3 regions of the Amycolatopsis thermalba genome follow, and region 2 is predicted to be linked to each of the others. Evidence: riboswitches for the same ligand, from Rfam matches in the RefSeq annotation. Region 2 holds a riboswitch; each other region holds the start of a gene.
The links. A riboswitch is a leader RNA that binds a small molecule or an ion and turns the genes downstream of it on or off. The one in region 2 is predicted to bind S-adenosylmethionine.
Positions count from the first base shown of each region.

Region 1: it holds a riboswitch for S-adenosylmethionine, as region 2 does, so the genes downstream of both, L1857_RS15505 (aminotransferase class V-fold PLP-dependent enzyme) here and thrC (threonine synthase) in region 2, are expected to answer to the same signal.
Region 3: it holds a riboswitch for S-adenosylmethionine, as region 2 does, so the genes downstream of both, L1857_RS32895 (methionine ABC transporter ATP-binding protein) here and thrC (threonine synthase) in region 2, are expected to answer to the same signal.

Region 1 covers NZ_CP091196.1:3,205,721-3,211,768, reverse strand. The annotation lists gene lspA (signal peptidase II) at 1-396, opposite strand, end outside; gene L1857_RS15505 (aminotransferase class V-fold PLP-dependent enzyme) at 469-1,791, opposite strand; SAM riboswitch class IV at 1,827-1,941, opposite strand; gene L1857_RS15500 (potassium/proton antiporter) at 1,988-3,466, opposite strand; gene L1857_RS15495 (ArsR/SmtB family transcription factor) at 3,754-4,443, opposite strand; gene L1857_RS15490 (penicillin-binding transpeptidase domain-containing protein) at 4,488-6,048, opposite strand, start outside.
Region 2 covers NZ_CP091196.1:2,355,724-2,361,771, forward strand. The annotation lists gene L1857_RS11600 (ComEC/Rec2 family competence protein) at 1-2,109, shown strand, start outside; gene thrC (threonine synthase) at 2,123-3,388, opposite strand; SAM riboswitch class I at 3,402-3,534, opposite strand; gene holA (DNA polymerase III subunit delta) at 3,671-4,651, shown strand; gene rpsT (30S ribosomal protein S20) at 4,911-5,177, opposite strand; gene L1857_RS11620 (EamA family transporter) at 5,328-6,048, shown strand, end outside.
Region 3 covers NZ_CP091196.1:6,793,374-6,799,421, reverse strand. The annotation lists gene L1857_RS32905 (resuscitation-promoting factor) at 1-186, shown strand, start outside; gene rsmA (16S rRNA (adenine(1518)-N(6)/adenine(1519)-N(6))-dimethyltransferase RsmA) at 373-1,233, shown strand; SAM riboswitch class I at 1,298-1,388, shown strand; gene L1857_RS32895 (methionine ABC transporter ATP-binding protein) at 1,576-2,589, shown strand; gene L1857_RS32890 (MFS transporter) at 2,641-4,029, opposite strand; gene L1857_RS32885 (TetR/AcrR family transcriptional regulator) at 4,196-4,765, shown strand; gene L1857_RS32880 (4-(cytidine 5'-diphospho)-2-C-methyl-D-erythritol kinase) at 4,775-5,737, shown strand; gene L1857_RS32875 (ABC-F family ATP-binding cassette domain-containing protein) at 5,737-6,048, shown strand, end outside.

The DNA of each region.
Region 1 (6,048 bases), 850 kb from region 2:
GCGGAACACGCGGTCGACGAGGTTGCCGAGCGCGCCGGCCAGGATGAGCCCGAGGCCGATCGCCCAGCCGGCCGAGCGCAGCCGCTTGGCGAACCAGATCAGCGCGACGACCACCCCGAACGCGACGATCGCGAACACCCAGGTCATGCCGGTGACGCCCAGGCCGAAGGCGGCGAAGGGGTTGCGGATGAGCTGCAGGTAGACGAGCCCGCCGAGCACCCGGACCGGCTCGTGCCCCTCCAGGGTCGCCACGACGACCGACTTGGTCACGACGTCCACCGCGAACACGACGATCGCGATCACGGCCAGCAGCAGGGCGCGCCGCCGGGGCGGGGGCGCCGGCTGCTCGTCCGGCACGGTGTCCGGGTCCGGGGAGGGCTGGGGGTCACTGCTCACCCCGCCATTGTCCACGCCTGCCGGGAGGGCCCCCGGCGCAGGCCGGGAAACGCCCGGAACCGCCCACACCGCTCAGGCCAGAAACCCCGGCAACGGCCGCGGATCCGGGCACGGCGCCCACCGGCCCTCCACCACCCCGTAGGTCCACCGGGCGCCGCGGGCGACGATCTGCCGAAGCGCGGTCACCAGCCGGTCGATGTGCTCGGCCGTGGTGCCCAGCCCGAGGCTCACCCGCAGCGCCTGCTGCCCCTCCCCGCCGGTGCGCTCCACCAGCCGCCGCACCGCGATGTGCGCGCAGAACGCGCCGTCGCGCACGCCGATGCCGTACTCGGCCGACAGGACCGCCGCCACCCAGCCCGGCTCGAACCCGTCGAGCACGAAACTCACCGTGCCGACCCGCTCGGCCGCGCCGTCGAACAGCCGCAGCTCCGCCAGGTCCGGCACCGCCGCCAGCCCCCGCGTCAGCCGCTCCAGCAGCTCCCGCTCGTGCGCCACCACCGCGTCCCACGACCCGGCCAGCTCCTCGCACGCCACACCGAGCGCGTACACGCCCACGGTGTTGGGCGAACCGGCCTCGTGCCGCTCGACCCCGCTCTGCCACGCCACCCCGAGACCGTCGCCGTCGCGGCGCACGGACTTCGTCGCCCCGCCGCCGGCCAGGTACGGGTCCGCCGCGCGCAGCCAGTCGCCCCGCCCGATCAGCGCGCCCGCCCCGAACGGCGCGTACAGCTTGTGCCCGGACAGCACGACGTAGTCCACGTCCAGCTCCCGCACCGAGATCGGCCGGTGCGGAGCCAGCTGCGCGCCGTCCAGGGCGACGCGCGCGCCGTGCCGCCGGGCCACCGCCGCGATCTCGGCCACCGGCAGCAGCTCGCCGGTCACGTTCGACGCGCCGGTCACGACCACCAGCCGCGGCCCCTCCGGGCACTCCGCCAGCGCACTGTCCACAGCGGACACCGCGGCCAGGCGCGTGTTCGGCAGCGGGATCCGGCGCACGTTCGGGCCGCGCCACGGCAGCAGCGCCGCGTGGTGCTCGGTGTCGAACAGCACCACCGACGTGTGCCGGGGCAGGCTGCGGGCCAGCAGGTTCAGCGCGTCCGTGGTGTTGCGGGTGAACACGACCGCGTCCGAGGACCGCGCGCCGACGAACCGGCGCAGCACGTCACGGGTCCGCTCGTAGACCTTTGTGGACACCTGCGAGGCGAACCCCGCGCCGCGGTGCACGCTGGCGTAGTGGGGCAGGAACTCGTCCACCGCGCGCCGCACGGACTCCAGGCACGGGGCGCTGGCCGCGTGGTCGAGGTTGGCGTAGTCCAGCTCCCCGCCGGTGACCAGCGGAACGGCCGCGGCTGCGGTGACGGCGGGGGTGGTGACGCGATCGAGAGCGAGAGTCATCGGAACGGCTCCTCGGGTCCGGGGACCCGCACCGGGGTCCGCGCTTGCCCGCCGCACCTCGCGACGAGCCAGGTCCTCACCCGGGGCACCCCACCGCGGAAGGAGGGTTGCCGGCCAGCGAGCCGGGGCTTGGCGCTGGCACTCATGACCTACGCCGACACAGTAACCGATCGTCCCCGCGGCGCGCCAGCGGGTCTCACGTGCCGGACTCGCCCTTCCAGCGCGCCAGCGGCCCGGCCCGGTCCACCGCGCGGATGCGCCGCTCGGCCGCCTCCCGCGCGGACTCGGTGCTCACGATCAGGATCTGGTCCCCGCGCTGCAGCCGGTCGGTGCGCTGCGGGGTGAAGCTGCGGCCGTCGCGGACGATCAGGCTCAGCGACGCCCCGGACGGCAGCCGCAGCTCGGACAGGTACACGCCGTGCAGGCGGGAGCCGGGCTGGATCTTGACCTGGAGCAGCTCGGCCTGCAGCTCGTCCAGCGGCGCGGCGTCGACCTGGACCTCCTTCGGCTCCGCGTCCCCGGGCAGCCGGAGGATCCGCGCGAGGCGGCCCAGCGTCAGCCCCTGGACGAGGGTGAGCACGATCACGAGCACGAACACGGCGTCGACGAGCCGTTGCGCACCGGCCATCTGCTCGGACAGCGGGATCATCGCCAGCACGATCGGCACCGCGCCGCGCAGCCCCGCCCAGGACAGGAACACCTGCTCGCGCAGCGGAACGCGGAACGGCAGCTGCGTGACGAGCACCGACACCGGGCGCGCGAGCAGCAGCAGGACCGCGGCGGCGATCAGGCCGGGCACGATCGACTCCAGCAGCCGCCCGGGTGAGGCGAACAGGCCCAGCAGCACGAACAGCCCGATCTGGGCGAGCCAGCCGAGACCCTCCGCGAAGGACACCGTGTCGGACCGGTGCGGCAGCCGGGCGTTGCCGAGCACCACCGCGGCGACGTAGGTGGCCAGCAGCCCGGACGCGTGCAGCAGCTGCCCGGACGAGTAGGCCACCACGCACACCGCGACCGTCGCGAGTGGATAGAGACCGGTGGCGGGCAGCGCCGCGCGCCGCAGGGCCCAGGCCCCGGCGAAGCCGAGCACCAGGCCGAGCGCCAGGCCCGCGCCCAGTTCGTAGACCACCAGCAGCGGCAGCGACCAGTCCACCAGGGTGCCCTGGGCCAGCACGACGACCGCGATGTAGGCCGGCGCGTCGTTGATGCCGGATTCCAGTTCGAGGGCGCCCACCAGTCGTTTCGGCAGGCCCGCGCTGCGCAGCACGGAGAACACCGCGGCCGAGTCGGTGGGGGCCAGCACCGCGCCCCACAGCAGGGCGGTCCGCCAGTCCAGGCCGAGCAGCCAGTGCAGGGCGGGCCCGGTGATCGCGATGCTCAGCCCGACCGCCACTGTGGACAGTGCCACTCCCTGGCCCAGCGCGGGTTTCACCGCCGACCAGCGGGTGGTCAGGCCACCCTCGGTGAGGATCATGACCAGGGCGGCCAGGCCCAGCGCCTGGGTGAGGAACGGGTCGGAGAACTGGATGCCGAACCCGGCTTCGCCGAGCAGCACGCCGATCGCGAGGTACAGCAGCAGCGACGGCAGGCCCAGGCGGGTGGAGAAGCGGACCGCGAGGACGGCGGCCAGCAGGACGGCCGAGCCCAGCCCCAGCACGACCGGCAGCTCGCCCACCCGCACCTCCCCTGCCCGGTTTCTCCGGCTCTCAGAATAGGGAGGCCAGGCGCTCTGCCGCGCCCGGTGGGTCCCCCGGCAGCGCGACGAGCTCGTCACGCTGCCGTTCCCCTTGCCGGGCAACGAGATCACGGACACGCACGCGGAGTACCGGGGCGAGCACCGTCCGCCGCGCCGCCGACGGCAGGTGCGCAGCCGGTCACGAGGAGTACCCGGCCGCGACTCCCAGACTCGGCTCCCAGCGAAGGCCACGCGAGGCGAGGGCCGGGCCGCCGACAAGCCACACCTCACCCAGTCCCCGGGCGCTCGGCCGGTAATTCCACCCCCAGGCGCGCCAGGGGCTCCGCCGCGGCGGGCGTCACCCGCACCGCGCGGTCCGGGCGCCGCTCGAACCAGCCCTGCTCGACTCCGTGCGTGAACAGCGCCGCCGGGAGCGCGCCGCCCAGGTGGTCGCGGCGTTCGGTCCAGTCCAGGCACGCTCGCAGCAGCGGGCGCCGCCCCGTGGGGATCCGCACCCCCAGCTCACCGAGCACCTCGCGGCCGCGCGCGGTCAGCGCCAGCCCGGCACGCTCCGTGATCAGCCCGGTCCCGATCATGCCGTCCCGCAGGGCCACCCCGGCGGCCCCGGCCAGGTGGTCGTAGCAGGTGCGCGCGAACGCCAGCCGCCGGGCGCGCAGGGACCCGCGCAGGCCCGAGGTGGACCGGTGCTCGGCGTGCTGCGCCAGGTGCTCGATCAGCTCGGCCACCCGCGGGTCGGCGATCCGCACGTAGGAGTGCCGCCCCTGCTTCACGCCCGCGACGAACCCGGCCTCCCGCAGGCGGCTGACGTGCTCGCTCGCCGTCGACGGGGCGATCCCCGCCGCGCGGGCCAGCTCACCGACCGTCCACGCGCGGCCGTCGAGCAGCGCCAGGCACATCGCCGCCCGGCTCGGGTCGGCGAGCACCGCGGCCACCTCGGCCAGCGCGATCGTCTCCACACCGGCCACCGTAGCCACCGGACGCATCGGCCCGGGCCGAAACGTCAGCCCAGCGCGCCCAGGAACACCGACGACACGGTCACCGCCGGCTTCGACGAATCCGACCCGAGCAGCAGCACCGCGAACGCCACGTCGTCGCGGTACCCGGCGAACCACCCGTTGGACCGGCTGCCGTCGCCGAACTGCGCCGTGCCCGTCTTGCCGTACACGGCGCCGTTGCCCCGCAGCCCGGTCGCGGTGCCGCCGGTGACCACCTCACGCATCATCGTCCGCAGCGCGGCGATCACGTCCCGGGACGGCGCCCGGTAGCCGGTGTTCACCGTGGTCTCCAGCTCCTGCCACAGCCGCGGCGTCACCTCGTCGCCGCGCGCGACGGTCGCCGCCATCAGCGCCAGGCCGAACGGGCTGGCCTGCACCGTGCCCTGCCCGATCGCCGACTCGACCTGCTCCGCCCCGCTCGTGCTGGGCACGACCTTGCCGGCCTCGGTGGTGATGCCGGGGATGGTGAAGTCGGCGTTGAGGCCGAACCCGCTCGCCGCGTCGGCCAGCGCGTCGGCCGGCAACGTCGAGGCGAGCTGGGCGAACGTGGTGTTGCACGAGTGCGCGAACGCCGAGTGCAGCGGCAGCGGCGGGAAGGAGAACTGGTCGTCGTTGGGAATCGTGCGCTGCCCGATGCGCGCGGTCGCCGGGCAGTCGGCGATCGTGTCCGCGGTGGCCGTGCCGGACTCCAGCAGCGCCGCCGCCGTGGCGATCTTGAACGTCGACCCCGGCGCGTACAGGCCGTTCAGCGCCTTCGGCTCGGCCCCGGCCGCCGCGTTCTGCGCCACCGCGAGCAGGTCACCGGTGGAGGGCTGGATCGCCACCAGCATCGCCGGGCCCGCCGCCGAGTCGACCGCCCGCTGCGCCGCCGCCTGCGTGGGCAGGCTCAGCGTCGTGGTCAGCGGCGCCACCTCGACCTCGCCCTGGCCGAACAGCGTCTCCTGCACCGCGCCGTCGAGGTCGGTGCTCACCACCGACCAGCCGTCCTGCGACCGCTCGGACACCGTCCGCTGCATCGCCGGCACCAGCAGCGGCGCCACGCCCGGCTCGGCCGCCCGCGTGCCCGACGACTGCCAGGCCAGGACCGGGCGGCCGTTGCGGTCCACCACCGCGAGCTTGCCCGCGCGCGTGCGCACCGCCAGCTGCTGCCCGGTGCGCAGCTTCGGGTGCACCACCGCCGGGCTCCAGTGCACGAGCCAGCGGCCGTCGGCGGAGACCAGGTCGAGGGTGTTGTCGTAGGACCACACCTGCCCGGCCGCGATCGTCCAGCCGAGCTGGAACGCCGCGGTGGCCCGGGTGGCGCCCGGCGTGACCTGGCCCAGCCGCGCCGCGACCGACACCGGGGCCAGGCCGCGGCGGGCGTCGGCCAGCAGCACGCTCGCCGCGCGCGGGTCGTCGGTCAGCGCCGCGGCCGCGTCGGCGTCGCCCTCGGCGAAGGCGCGCAGGAACTTCGACGCGACGGTGCCCGGATCCTCCGCGCCCGAGCCGCTGGCCCGGGGCTTCTCCGGCGAGGAGCCACCCCACACCACGACCACGGCCGCCACGACGATCGCGACGACCGCGGCC
Region 2 (6,048 bases):
CTGAGCCGGGCGGAGCACGATCCGCTCCGCGGCCTCGCGCAGCGCGGAACCGAGGTGACCCTGCACGTGCTGGTGACGGAACGCCCGAAACCGGTGCGTTCGGCCGGGTACGCCGATCAGCAGGCTGGGCCGAGGTCGGTGGTGATCGCGGCTGAGGTCCTGCACGCGGAACACGGCGCGCAGCCGGTGGTCTCGTCCGGGCGGGTCGCGCTCCTCGCGCCGTTCGCGCCGTGGAGCGAGGTCATCCCGGGTCAGGAGATCACCGCGAGCGGTGAGCTGGCCCCGCCCCGGGACGCCGACCTGACCGTCGCCGCGATCTACGTGCGCGGTCCGCCCGCGGCGGCCACGGAGGCTCCGTGGTGGCAGCGCGCCGCCGAGTCGCTGCGCGAGGCGCTCCGGCAAGCGTGTGCGGTCCTGCCCGAGGAGCAGGCCGGTCTGGTGCCGGGCCTCGTGGTGGGCGACACGAGCGGGCTGTCCGAACGGCTCGACCGCGAGTTCACCGACGCCGGGCTGACGCACCTCATGGCCGTCAGCGGGTCCAACGTCGCGATCGTGTGCGGTGCCGTCCTCCTGCTGTTGCGGCTGCTGCGGGCGGGGCCACGGCTGTCGGCGGCACTGTCCGGGCTGGCGCTGGCCGGGTTCGTGGTCCTGGCGGGCGCGGAGCCGAGCGTTCTGCGGGCCGGGGTCATGGGCGGGATCGCCCTCCTGGCGCTGGCGTTGGGGCGGGAGCGATCGGTCGTGCCCGCGCTGGCCGCGGCGACGTGCGTCCTCGTGGCGTGGGATCCCGCGATGGCCGTGAGCTTCGGCTTCGCGCTCTCGGTGATCGCGACGGCCGGGCTGGTGCTCCTGGCGCCGCGGTGGGCGGAAGCCCTCCAGCGTCGCCGGGTGCCGCCGGGTTTCGCGGAGGGGCTGGCGGTGCCGGCGGCGGCGTTCGTGGTGACCGCGCCCGTCGTGGCCGGGATGGCCGGGCAGCTGAGCCTGGTCAGCGTGGCGGCGAACGTGCTGGCCGCGCCGGTGGTCGCTCCGGCGACGGTGTTCGGGGTGCTCGCGACGGTCGTCGCCACCGCGTGGCCCGCCGGTGGCGAGATGGTCGTCCGGCTGGCCGGGCCGGAGGCGGGCTGGCTGATCGTCGTCGCGCGGCGGGCGTCGGAAGTGCCCGGGGCGGTGCTGGCGTGGCCCAGCGGCTGGTGGGGCGGGTTCCTCGCGCTGGTGGTCGCCGTCGCCGTGGTGCTGGCGCTGCGCCGGCGGCGGCTGCGGGTGTTGCTGGCGCTGGTGCTGGCCGGGGTGCTGCTGGTCGTCCTGCCGGGCAGGGTGATCGCGCCCGGCTGGCCGCCGCCGGGCTGGGCGGTCGTCGCCTGCGATGTCGGTCAGGGCGACAGCCTCGTGCTGGCCACCGGTGAGCCCGGTCGGGCGGTCGTGGTGGACGCCGGGCCAGAGCCGGGGCCGGCCGACCGGTGCCTGGACCGGCTGGGCGTCGAGCGGGTGCCCTTGGTGGTGCTGAGCCACCTGCACGCCGACCACATCGGCGGGCTCGACTCGGTGTTCGAGGGGCGGTCGGTGGGGGCCATCGCGGTGGGACCGGGGCGGCAGCCGGACTGGGCGTGGCGTCAGGCCGGCCGGATCGCCGCCAGGCACGGGGTTCCGCTGCTCGAACTGGACCTCGGTCGACGGCTCGAGTGGCCTGCGCTGGACCTGGAGGTGCTCGGTCCCCGGTACGTGCCGGAAGGAGAGGACGACGACGGAACACAGATCAACAACGGCTCGGTCGTGCTACGGGCTCACACGGCGGCGGGCGGCGTGCTGCTGACCGGTGATGTGGAACTGGCCGCGCAGGCCGACCTGGTGGCTGCCGGAACGGATCTGCACGCGGAGATCCTGAAGGTGCCCCACCACGGCAGCAGGTTCTCGCTGCCCCAGTTCCTGGCCGCGGTGTCCGCGCGGCTGGCGCTGGTGAGCGTCGGTTTGGGCAACCGCTACGGCCACCCGAACCGCACGACACTCGACACCCTGACCGCGGACGGCGCGCTCGTCGCCCGCACGGACACCGACGGCGACACCGCGGTGATCCCCGATCAGACCGGTCCGGCGCTGGTGCGCCGGGGGAAGTGAGGTGGAACCTTGATTACAGACCCAGCGCCTCGTGCACGGCCGCCGCCGACGGCGGCACGGTCGCCTTGGGGCCGACCTCGTTCTCGATCGCGTCCAGGGTCTTCAGGCCGTCACCGGTGATGAGAAGGACGGTCTCGGCGTCCGGGTCGATCTTGCCGGCCTCGATGAGCTTCTTCGCCGTCGCGACGGTGACACCACCGGCGGTCTCGGTGAAGATGCCCTCGGTGCGGGCCAGCAGGCGGATGCCCTCGACGACCTCTGCGTCGGTCACGTCCTCGATCGCGCCGCCGGTGCGGCGGACCGTGTCGAGCACGTAGGGGCCGTCGGCCGGGTTGCCGATCGCCAGCGAGCGGGCGATCGTGTCCGGCTTGACCGGCTGGACGACGTCGTGGCCGTTGCGGAAGGCCGCGGAGACCGGCGAGCAGCCGGCCGCCTGGGCACCGAAGACCTTGTACGGGGTGTCGTCGACCAGGCCGAGCTTGGCGAACTCGCGGAAGCCCTTGTCCACCTTGGTCAGCTGCGAGCCCGAGGCGATCGGCACGACGATCTGCTCGGGGATCCGCCAGCCGAGCTGCTCGGCGACCTCGTAGGCGAGCGTCTTCGAGCCCTCCGAGTAGTAGGGGCGCACGTTGACGTTCACGAACGCCCAGTTCTCGTGCTCGGCGGCCAGCTCGGTGGCCAGGCGGTTGACGTCGTCGTAGTTGCCGTCGACGGCGATGAGGTTGCCGTCGTAGACCGCGGTGGTCAGCACCTTGGCGCGCTCGAGCGAGGACGGGATCAGCACCACGGACTGCCAGCCGGCGCGGGCGGCTGCCGCGGCGACGGCGTTGGCCAGGTTGCCGGTGGACGGGCAGGCCAGGGTGTCGAATCCGAACTCGCGAGCCGCGGCCAGGGCGACGGCGACGACGCGGTCCTTGAACGAGTGGGTGGGGTTGCCGGTGTCGTCCTTGACCCACAGGCTCTTCACGCCGAGAGCCTTGGCGAGCCGGTCGGCCTTCACCAGCCTGGTACACCCGGGCTCGGTGTTCGGGATCTCCTCGACGTTCGAGGGCACCGGGAGGAGCTTCTTGTAGCGCCAGATGTTGCGCGGGCCGGCCTGGATGTCCTCGCGGCGCACACGGCCGAAGTCGTAGGCGACCTCGAGCGGGGAGAAGTCCTCGGCGGAGACGAACTCCGGGGCGAGCGGCTGGCGGTGACCCTCTTCCTTGGAGACCAGTTCCACGGCCGGACCGAGGTCGACGGTGCCGCGGGTGGTGGTCGAATCGAGGGCTGCAGTCATCGCGAGGTTCCTTTCCTCATCTGTCCCGCTGACGCGGGCCGGAATTGGCACCGTGATCGTCAGCTACCTCGCGGAATCGAGATGACAGGCTGACGCCGGTTGCCGGGGCTTCGTCGGGCCGTTCCCTCTGCCCCTCTGGATGAGCGGTATTCGATTGTGGTGGCTCACGCGCTCGCGCGATGCCTGGTTGACAACATACGGCACATCGCTCGGACCACGCCATGCCCCTGCGGGTTTCATCACGCTCGGGAGCTGTCGGTGGTCCGTGGGAGGATCTGAACCGTGACCGCGCCGGCAACCACCTCCGCCCCCCTGCAGCTCGTGCTCGGCGAAGAGGAGCTGCTCGTCGAGCGCGCCGTCCGGGGCGCTCTCGGTCAGGCCCGCCGGGAGGACCCAACGGCCGAGATGACCAAGGTCCGCGTGCCCGATCTCACACCGCCCGCCCTCGCCGAGCTGGTCAGCCCGTCGCTGTTCAGCGAGGGGCGGGTCATCGTGCTGGAGGGCGCGCAGGACATCGGCCAGGAGCTGGCCGATGCGGTGCTGGCCTACGCGAAGATGCCGGCCGACGGGGTCGTCCTCGTCGTCGTGCACACCGGGGGCGGACGCAGCAAGGCGGCCAAGTCCCTGCCCGCGGCGCTGCGCAAGGCCGGTGCGCAGGTCACCGAGTGCCCGAAGATCACCCGGCCGGCGGATCGCGAGTCGTTCGTCCGCAACGAGGTCCGGCAGGCCGGTGGGAAGATCGACCCGGCGGGTGTCGCGGCGCTGATCGACGCCGTCGGATCCGACCTGCGGGAGCTGGCCGCGGCCGCGTCGCAGCTGGTGGCGGACTCCGGCGGGCGGGTCGACGAGGAGGCCGTGCGCCGCTACCACCGCGGCCGAGCGGACGTAACCGGCTTCGCCGTGGCGGAGAAGGCCGTCGCGGGGGAGCGCGGCGCGGCGCTGGAGGCGATGCGGTGGGCGCTGCAGATCGGCGTGGCGCACGTCCTGATCGCCGACGCCCTCGCCGACGCGGTGCGCACCATCGCGCGGGTGTCGGCGGCGGGGCGCGGCAACCCGAACCAGATGGCCGGTGAGCTGGGCATGCCGCCGTGGAAGATCCGCAAGGCGCAGGGACAGTCCCGCGGGTGGACACAGGCCGGCCTCGCCGAGGCGATGGCGGTGGTGGCGAGGGTGAACGCCGAGGTCAAGGGCCAGGCCGCGGACCCGGCCTACGCGCTGGAGCGGGCAGTCCTGGAACTCGCCGCCGCCCGCGACAAGCGCTGAGCCCGGCTGGCGGACCCGGAACAGCGCCGGGGCGGGCGCTGTGGGGTTGGGGGTTGCTGGTGAGCGCCTGGGCCGGGAGTCACCGCTGCTGGTGCAGTCATGAACCGACGCCGGCTGCGCAGCCGGAGGGCGGCTGCCGTGACCGGGGTGCCGTGGGCGGTCCCGCGTCGATCGCATCGGGGGAAGTGGCAGCCTTGTCAGCCCGCGGGAACGGCGAAGGGGCGGGCACCCTGCCGGATGCCCGCCCCTTCGCTGGAGATCAAGCTCCGAGCTGGTTGACGCGCTTGGCCATCGCCGACTTCTTGTTGGCGGCCTGGTTCGCGTGGATGACGCCCTTGCTGGCGGCCTTGTCCAGGGCGCGAGCGGCAACCTGCTGCAGCTCGACGGCCTTGGCCTTGTCGCCCGACTCGGCGGCCTCGCGGAACTTGCGGATCGCGGTCTTCACCGAGGACTTGACCGACTGGTTGCGCTGGCGCGCCTTCTCGTTGGTCTTGATGCGCTTGATCTGGGACTTGATGTTGGCCATGAAGGCGCTCCTTCGATCTGTCGGTGGGTTCGCTGCCGCGCTGTACCGGCCCCGGCGTGCGGGTTTCCTCCCTGGCGGAATGCCACACGGCAACGACCGTCAAGGTTAGCAGGGCGCTACGGTGTCACTCGCACTGGCTGGGAGGGGCAGGTGAACGGCACGGCGCTCGGGCTCGTACTCCTGGCTGCCGTCGTGCACGCCGGGTGGAACCTCGCGGCCAAACGGGTCGCCGCCGGGGCCCGGTTCGTCTTCCTCTACTACACCGTCTCGGCGGTGGTCTGCGCCCCGGTCGCGGTCGTCGCACTCGTGGCCGAGGGGCAGCATCCACAGTGGACCTGGCTGGTGGCGGCGCTGCTCACCGCGGTCTTCCACATCGCCTACAGCATCGTGCTGCAGCGGGGGTACCGCGTCGGCGACCTGTCCGTCGTCTACCCGCTGGCGCGGGGGAGCGGACCGCTGCTGTCGGTGCTCGCGGCCGTCGTCCTGCTCGGCGAGCGGCCGGGGTGGCTCGGGCTCGCCGGGGCGTTCCTCGTCGTCGCCGGGGTGCTGGTGATCGGGCTCGGCTCGCGCTCGGCCGCGGACGCCCGCGCCCGCCGGGCCGGGGTCTGGTACGGGCTGCTCACCGGCGTCGCCATCGCCGCCTACACGCTCTGGGACGACCACGCCGTCAACGCCCTCGCCGTCCCGCCCCTGACCTACTTCGCCGCCGGCTCGGTGCTGCAGAGCCTGCTGCTCGCGCCCGCGGCCATGCGGGCAGGCGGCCGGATCGGCGCGCTGTGGCGGTCGCACTGGCGGGAGGCGGTGATCGTCGGGGTGCTGTCGCCCGTCGCGTACCTGCTCGTGCTCTACGCGATGCGCATGGCGCCGATCA
Region 3 (6,048 bases), 4.4 Mb from region 2:
GGCAACGGCTACTACGGCGGCCTGCAGTTCAACAAGAGCACGTGGGACGCCTACGGCGGCGACCAGTACGCGGCCTACCCGCACCAGGCCACGCGCGAACAGCAGATCGCGGTGGCGACCAAGGTGCGCGACGACCGCGGCGGCTACGGAGCCTGGCCGGTCTGCGGCGCCAAGGCGACCAGCTGACCCCCCGAGCAAGACCATGATGACCCCGGCCGGTGGCCGGGGTCATCTTTTTTTGCGGGTGGCCTGCCGCGAATGCGGAACTCGCGCGCGGGGACGTGGGACTCGCGGACCTGAGCGTGGGACTCGCGCGCGGGAGCGTGGGACTCGCGGTGGTGGGGGTGGGGCGGGCCAGTAGCATCACCAGACGTGACAGCACTGCTCGGACCAGCCGAGATCCGGGGCTTGGCCGCCGAGCTGGACGTCCGTCCCACGAAGAAGCTCGGCCAGAACTTCGTGCACGACCCCAACACCGTCCGCCGCATCGTCGACCTCTCCGGAGTGGGCGACGGCGATCACGTCCTCGAAGTCGGCCCGGGCCTGGGTTCGCTGACGCTCGGCCTTCTGGACTCGGGGGCCACGGTCACCGCCGTCGAGATCGACCCGGTCCTCGGGCAGCGCCTGCCGGTCACCATCACCGAGCGCGCGCCCGAAGCCGTCCCCCGGTTCACCGTCCAGATCCGGGACGCTCTCAAGCTCCGGCGCGCGGACCTGGCCCAGGAGCCCACGCACCTGGTCGCCAACCTGCCCTACAACGTCGCCGTCCCGGTGGTCCTGCACCTGCTCGCCGAGCTGCCCTCGCTGGCGCACGGCCTGGTGATGGTCCAGACCGAGGTCGCCGACCGGATGGCCGCCGGCCCGGGCAGCCGCATCTACGGCGTCCCCAGCGTGAAGCTCGCCTGGTACGGCCCGGCCCGCAAGGTCGCGCCCGTGCCCCGCGCGGTGTTCTGGCCGGTGCCCAACGTGGACTCCGCGCTCGTCGCGTTCGAGCGGTCCGCGGAACCGGTGTCGGACGCGAACCGGGACGAGGTGTTCGCCGTCGTGGACGCCGCCTTCGCCCAGCGCCGGAAGACCCTGCGCGCCGCGCTGGCGTCGTGGGCCGGTTCGGGGGAGCGGGCCGAGGCGATCCTCCGCGCGGCCGGTGTCGATCCGCGCACCCGGGGCGAGCAGCTCGGGGTAAGGGACTTCGCCAGGATCGCGGCGAGCAAGTCCTTACCACCGTTGGTGTGATCTCGCACCTGATCCGCGCCGGGGACTTGCCAAAAAGATGTGAAGTCCGTTCTACTCTTTGAGGTATCCATCCCGAGCGGCTGAGAGACCTGGCTCGCCGAAGCCGCAGCAACCACCCCACCCGGGGCAGGTGCTAACGCCAGGACCGATGGAGGATTCCTGTGTATCGCACGATGCTCACGAGGCGCCGCGTCGTCGACGAATGTCGTCGCACGGTCTGTGCGTGTCGTCGCTGACCGCTTCTGAACCACCACTTTTCCCTGTCTTCGCCTGACCGTCCGCACTGGACGGTCGCCTTGGTGTGCGGTCGGCGCGTTCGCGCCTGTTGTGCTGGAGCCATTCGTGATCACTGTCGAAAACCTGACCAAGTCCTTCCCCGGTGCCGCCAAGCCCGTCCACGCCCTGCGGGACGTGAGCGTCGAGGTGCCCGCCGGCGCCCTGTTCGGCGTCGTCGGCCCGGCCGGCTCCGGCAAGTCCACCCTGACCCGGTGCATCGCCCTGCAGGAGAAGCCCGACCGCGGTGTCGTGCGCCTGGACGGCCTGAACACCACCGGCCTCGACGGGCGGCGGCTGCGTGAGGTGCGCCGCCAGGTCGCGGTGCTGGACGCGCAGCCGGTGCTGCACGCCGAGCGCACCGTGGCCGGCAACGTCGCGGCCCCGCTGGAGCAGCTCGGCCTGGACGGTCCGCAGCGCCGCAGCCGCGTCGGCCGCCTGCTCGACCTGGCCGGCCTGACCCAGCGCGCCGCGCTGCGCCCGAGCGAGCTGACCCCGGGACAGCGCCGCCGCGTCGCGCTGGCGCGATCGCTCGCCGCCGGCCCGGCCGTGCTGCTCGCCGACGACCCGACCGCCGGTGTCGGCGCGGAGGAGACCGGCGGCGTGCTGACCGTCCTCGACCGCGCCCGCGCGGAGCTGGGCGTCACCGTGCTGCTGACCACCCAGGACGGCGCCGCGGTGCGGCGCGTCTGCGACGGGGTCGCGGCGCTGGAGGACGGGCGGCTCGTCGAGCAGGGCACCGTGCTGGAGCTGCTGGCCAACCCGGCGAGCAAGGTCGCGCAGAGCCTGCTGCCCCCGATCGACACGCCGCGCAGCCAGTCGTCGAGCTACGACCGGTCCGTCGACGTCGTGCTGATCGGCTTCGCGGCCGTCGGCGCGCTGCTGCCCGAGGCTTCCGCGCGGTTCGAGGTCGAGCTCGCCACGATCGGCGGCGGCCTGACCCGCGTCGGTGACACCCCGGTGGCCCGCTTCCGGGTCGGCGTCAACGGCAGCCAGGCCGACGCCGCGCTGGCGTGGATCGCCGACCGCGGCGCCTCCGTCGTGCACCCGAAGGAAGGCCCGAAGAGCGTCGTCGCGGCCTGATCCCGCACACGGCAGGAGGGGCGTCCCGTCCGGGACGCCCCTCCGCTCGTCTCACTTGCGGACGAGGACCCCGACCGCGATAGCGCCGAGTGCCACGATCCCCGCGGCCCAGCCGTTCGCCACGGCGTACCCGTGCACGGTCGCCGCGGGCAGGGCCAGCCCGGCGGCCGAGGCGGTCGCGCTCGCGGCGATCGTGTTCAGCGACGCCGTGCCGATCGACGCGCCGACCTGCTGGGAGGTCGTGATGAACGCCGACGCCACCCCGGAGTCCGCCGGCTCCACCCCGGCGGTCGCGATGTTCATGACCGTCGGCATCGCCAGCCCGGCGCCGGCCCCGAGCACCAGCGTCACCGGCAGGATGAGGCTCCAGTAAGACGTGTCGACCGACAACTGGGTCAGCCCGGCGAGCCCGGCCGCCATCAGCAGGAGCCCGATCACCAGCAGCGGGCGCGGCCCGGTCCGCGGGATCAGCCGCCGCGTCAGCAGGGTCGAGACCGTCACGTTGGCCGCCAGGAACGGCAGGAACGCCAGTCCGGCGCCGAGCGCGCCGAAGCCCATGATCGCCTGCAGCTGGTAGGTGACGAACAGGAACATCCCGAACATCCCGAACGCGGCGATCGCGATGGTCAGGAAGCCCGACGAGCGGGTCCGGTCGGCGACGACGTGCAGCGGCAGCAGCGGGTTCCCGACCCGGGCCTGCCGGAACACGAACCCGGCCAGCAGCACCACCGCGGCGGCCAGCGTGCCGAGCACCACCGCCGAACCCCAGCCGCGGCCGGCGGCCTCGGACAGGCCGTAGACGAGGCCGGCGATCCCGGCGCTGCCCAGCACCGCGCTGAACCAGTCCAGCCGCGTCGACCGGTGGCCCGGCACCTTCGGCAGCACGAACCAGCCCGCGACGGCGGCGGCGACGGCGATCGGCAGGTTCACGTACAGGCACCAGCGCCAGGACGCGTACTCGGCCAGCGCGCCACCGGCCACCAAGCCGAGCGCGCCGCCGGACATCATGATCGCGCTGAAGATCCCGAACGCCTTGGCCCGCTCCTTCGCCTCGGTGAACGTGATGGTCAGCAGCGAGAGCGTGGACGGCGCCAGCAGCGCGGCGAAGACCCCCTGGGCCGCGCGGGCGGCGATGAGCAGGCCAGGCCCGGAGGCCATCCCGCCCAGCGCGGAGGCGGCGGCGAAGCCGAGCGCGCCCACGATGAGCGTGTTCTTGCGGCCCAGCCGGTCGGCCAGCCGCCCGCCGAGCAGCAGCAGACCGCCGAAGGCCAGCGTGTAGGCGCTGATCGTCCACTGCCGGGCGACGTCGGACATGCCGAGGTCGGCCTGGGCGGTGGGCAACGCGATGTTGACGATCGTCGTGTCGATGATGACGAGCAGCTGGGCGAGCCCGACGACGGCGAGCGCCAGCCACTTCCTCGAATCCGTGGGCGCCGTCACCGGCGCCGGAGTGGTGGTGGTCATGGTGGAACCCCCTGGTGGAGAACTGGGTTAGACTGAGAGCAACCATTGCTAGTCGGCCGACAAGTAATGGCGCCGACGACACGGTAGGCCCATTGCTAGCCGGTCGTCAAGCAAGTTTGAGAGTTCCTCAGGAAGGACGGTCATGGCGGGGCGGCGGACCGACACGCGCGAGCGCATCCAGCAGATCGCGCTGGACCTGTTCGTCGAGCAGGGCTACGAGAAGACGTCGTTGCGGGAGATCGCGGAGGCGCTGGGCGTCACCAAGGCCGCGCTCTACTACCACTTCCGCACGAAAGAGGACATCGTCCACAGCCTGATCGAGGACATCGGCACCTCGCTCGACGAGATCATCGAGTGGGCGCGGGCGCAGGACGACCACGCGCGGGCCCGCGAGGAGCTGCTGCGCCGGCTCTCCGCGCTGATCCAGGGCCGGTTCGGGCCGATCATGCGGTTCATGCAGGACAACCAGCCCGCGCTCAAGGAGCTGCACGCCGGGCACGTCCTGGCCAAGCGGATGAAGGAGCTGTTCACCTTCCTCGTCCCGGCCGACGCCGCCCCCGAGGACCAGCTGCGCGCGCGGCTGGCGCTGATCGCGCTGATGGTCGGCAACAGCCCGCAGTTCCTGGACGAGAACCCGTCGCCGGAGTCGGCCGAGGTGGCGTTGCGCGTCGCACTGGAGCTTGCCTCTCCGCGCTCTCCGGGGGGCACGTAGGCTTGACTGGTGCTCGCCGTCGTACCGCCACCTGTCACCGTCAGGGTGCCCTCCAAGATCAACCTGCACCTGTCGGTCGGCGACCTGCGCCCGGACGGTTTCCACGATCTGACGACCGTCTTCCACGCGCTTTCGCTGACCGACGAGGTCACCGTCGCGCTGGCCGAGGAGCCGGGCGTCGAGGTCTACGGCGAGGGTGAGCAGGTCGTGCCCACCGGCGCCAGCAACCTCGCCTGGCGCGCGGTCGAGGCGCTGGCCGCGCACGTCGGCAAGACCGACGGCGCGTCGAACGTCCGGGTGGTCCTCCGCAAGGGGATCCCCGTCGCGGGGGGTATGGCGGGCGGCAGCGCCGACGCCGCGGGCACGCTGGTCGCGCTCGCGTCGCTGTGGAAGCTGGACATCGGGCGCGACGAGCTGGCCGGGATCGCCGCGAAGCTCGGCTCGGATGTGCCGTTCGGGCTCTACGGCGGCACCGCGCTGGGCACCGGCCGCGGTGAGCAGCTGGTCCCGGTGCTGTCCCGGCACACCTTCCACTGGGTGCTCGCGTTCGACCAGCGCGGGCTGTCCACCGAGCGCGTCTACCAGGAGCTGGACCGGCTCCGCGAGACCGGCAACCCGCCGCGCGTGGGCTCGCACGCGCCGGTCGTCGAGGCGCTGGCCTCCGGCGACCCGCGTCAGCTGGCCCTGCTGCTCGGCAACGACCTGCAGGCCGCCGCGGTGTCGCTGCGGCCCGGCCTGCGCCGCACGCTGCGTGCCGGGGTGAACGCCGGTGCGCTGGCCGGCACCGTCTCCGGTTCCGGCCCGACATGCGCGTTCCTGTGCGCCGACGCGGAATCCGCCCTCGAGGTCGCGGCCGAGCTGGCCGGGGCCGGGGTGTGCCGGACGGTCCGGGTCGCGCACGGCCCGGTGCCGGGCGCGCGGCTCGTCGGCGGCGACGAACACCGACCCACTCCTCCGCAGGTGCACGCGTAGTGGCAAATCTGATCAACCTCGAGGCGGTCTCCAAGTCCTACGGGGTCCGCCCGCTGCTGGACAACGTCTCCCTCGGTGTCGGCGAAGGCGAGCGCATCGGCGTCGTCGGCCTCAACGGTGGCGGCAAGACGACGCTGCTGGAGGTCCTCTCCGGACTCGCCGAGCCGGACTCGGGCCGGGTCAGCCAGGTCCGCGGGCTGCGGCTCGCGGTCGTCACCCAGCGCACCGAGCTCGCCGAGGGCAGCACGATCCGCGACGCCGTGCTGGCCGGTTTCGACGCCGAGCACGAGTGGGCGGCCGACTCCCGGGTC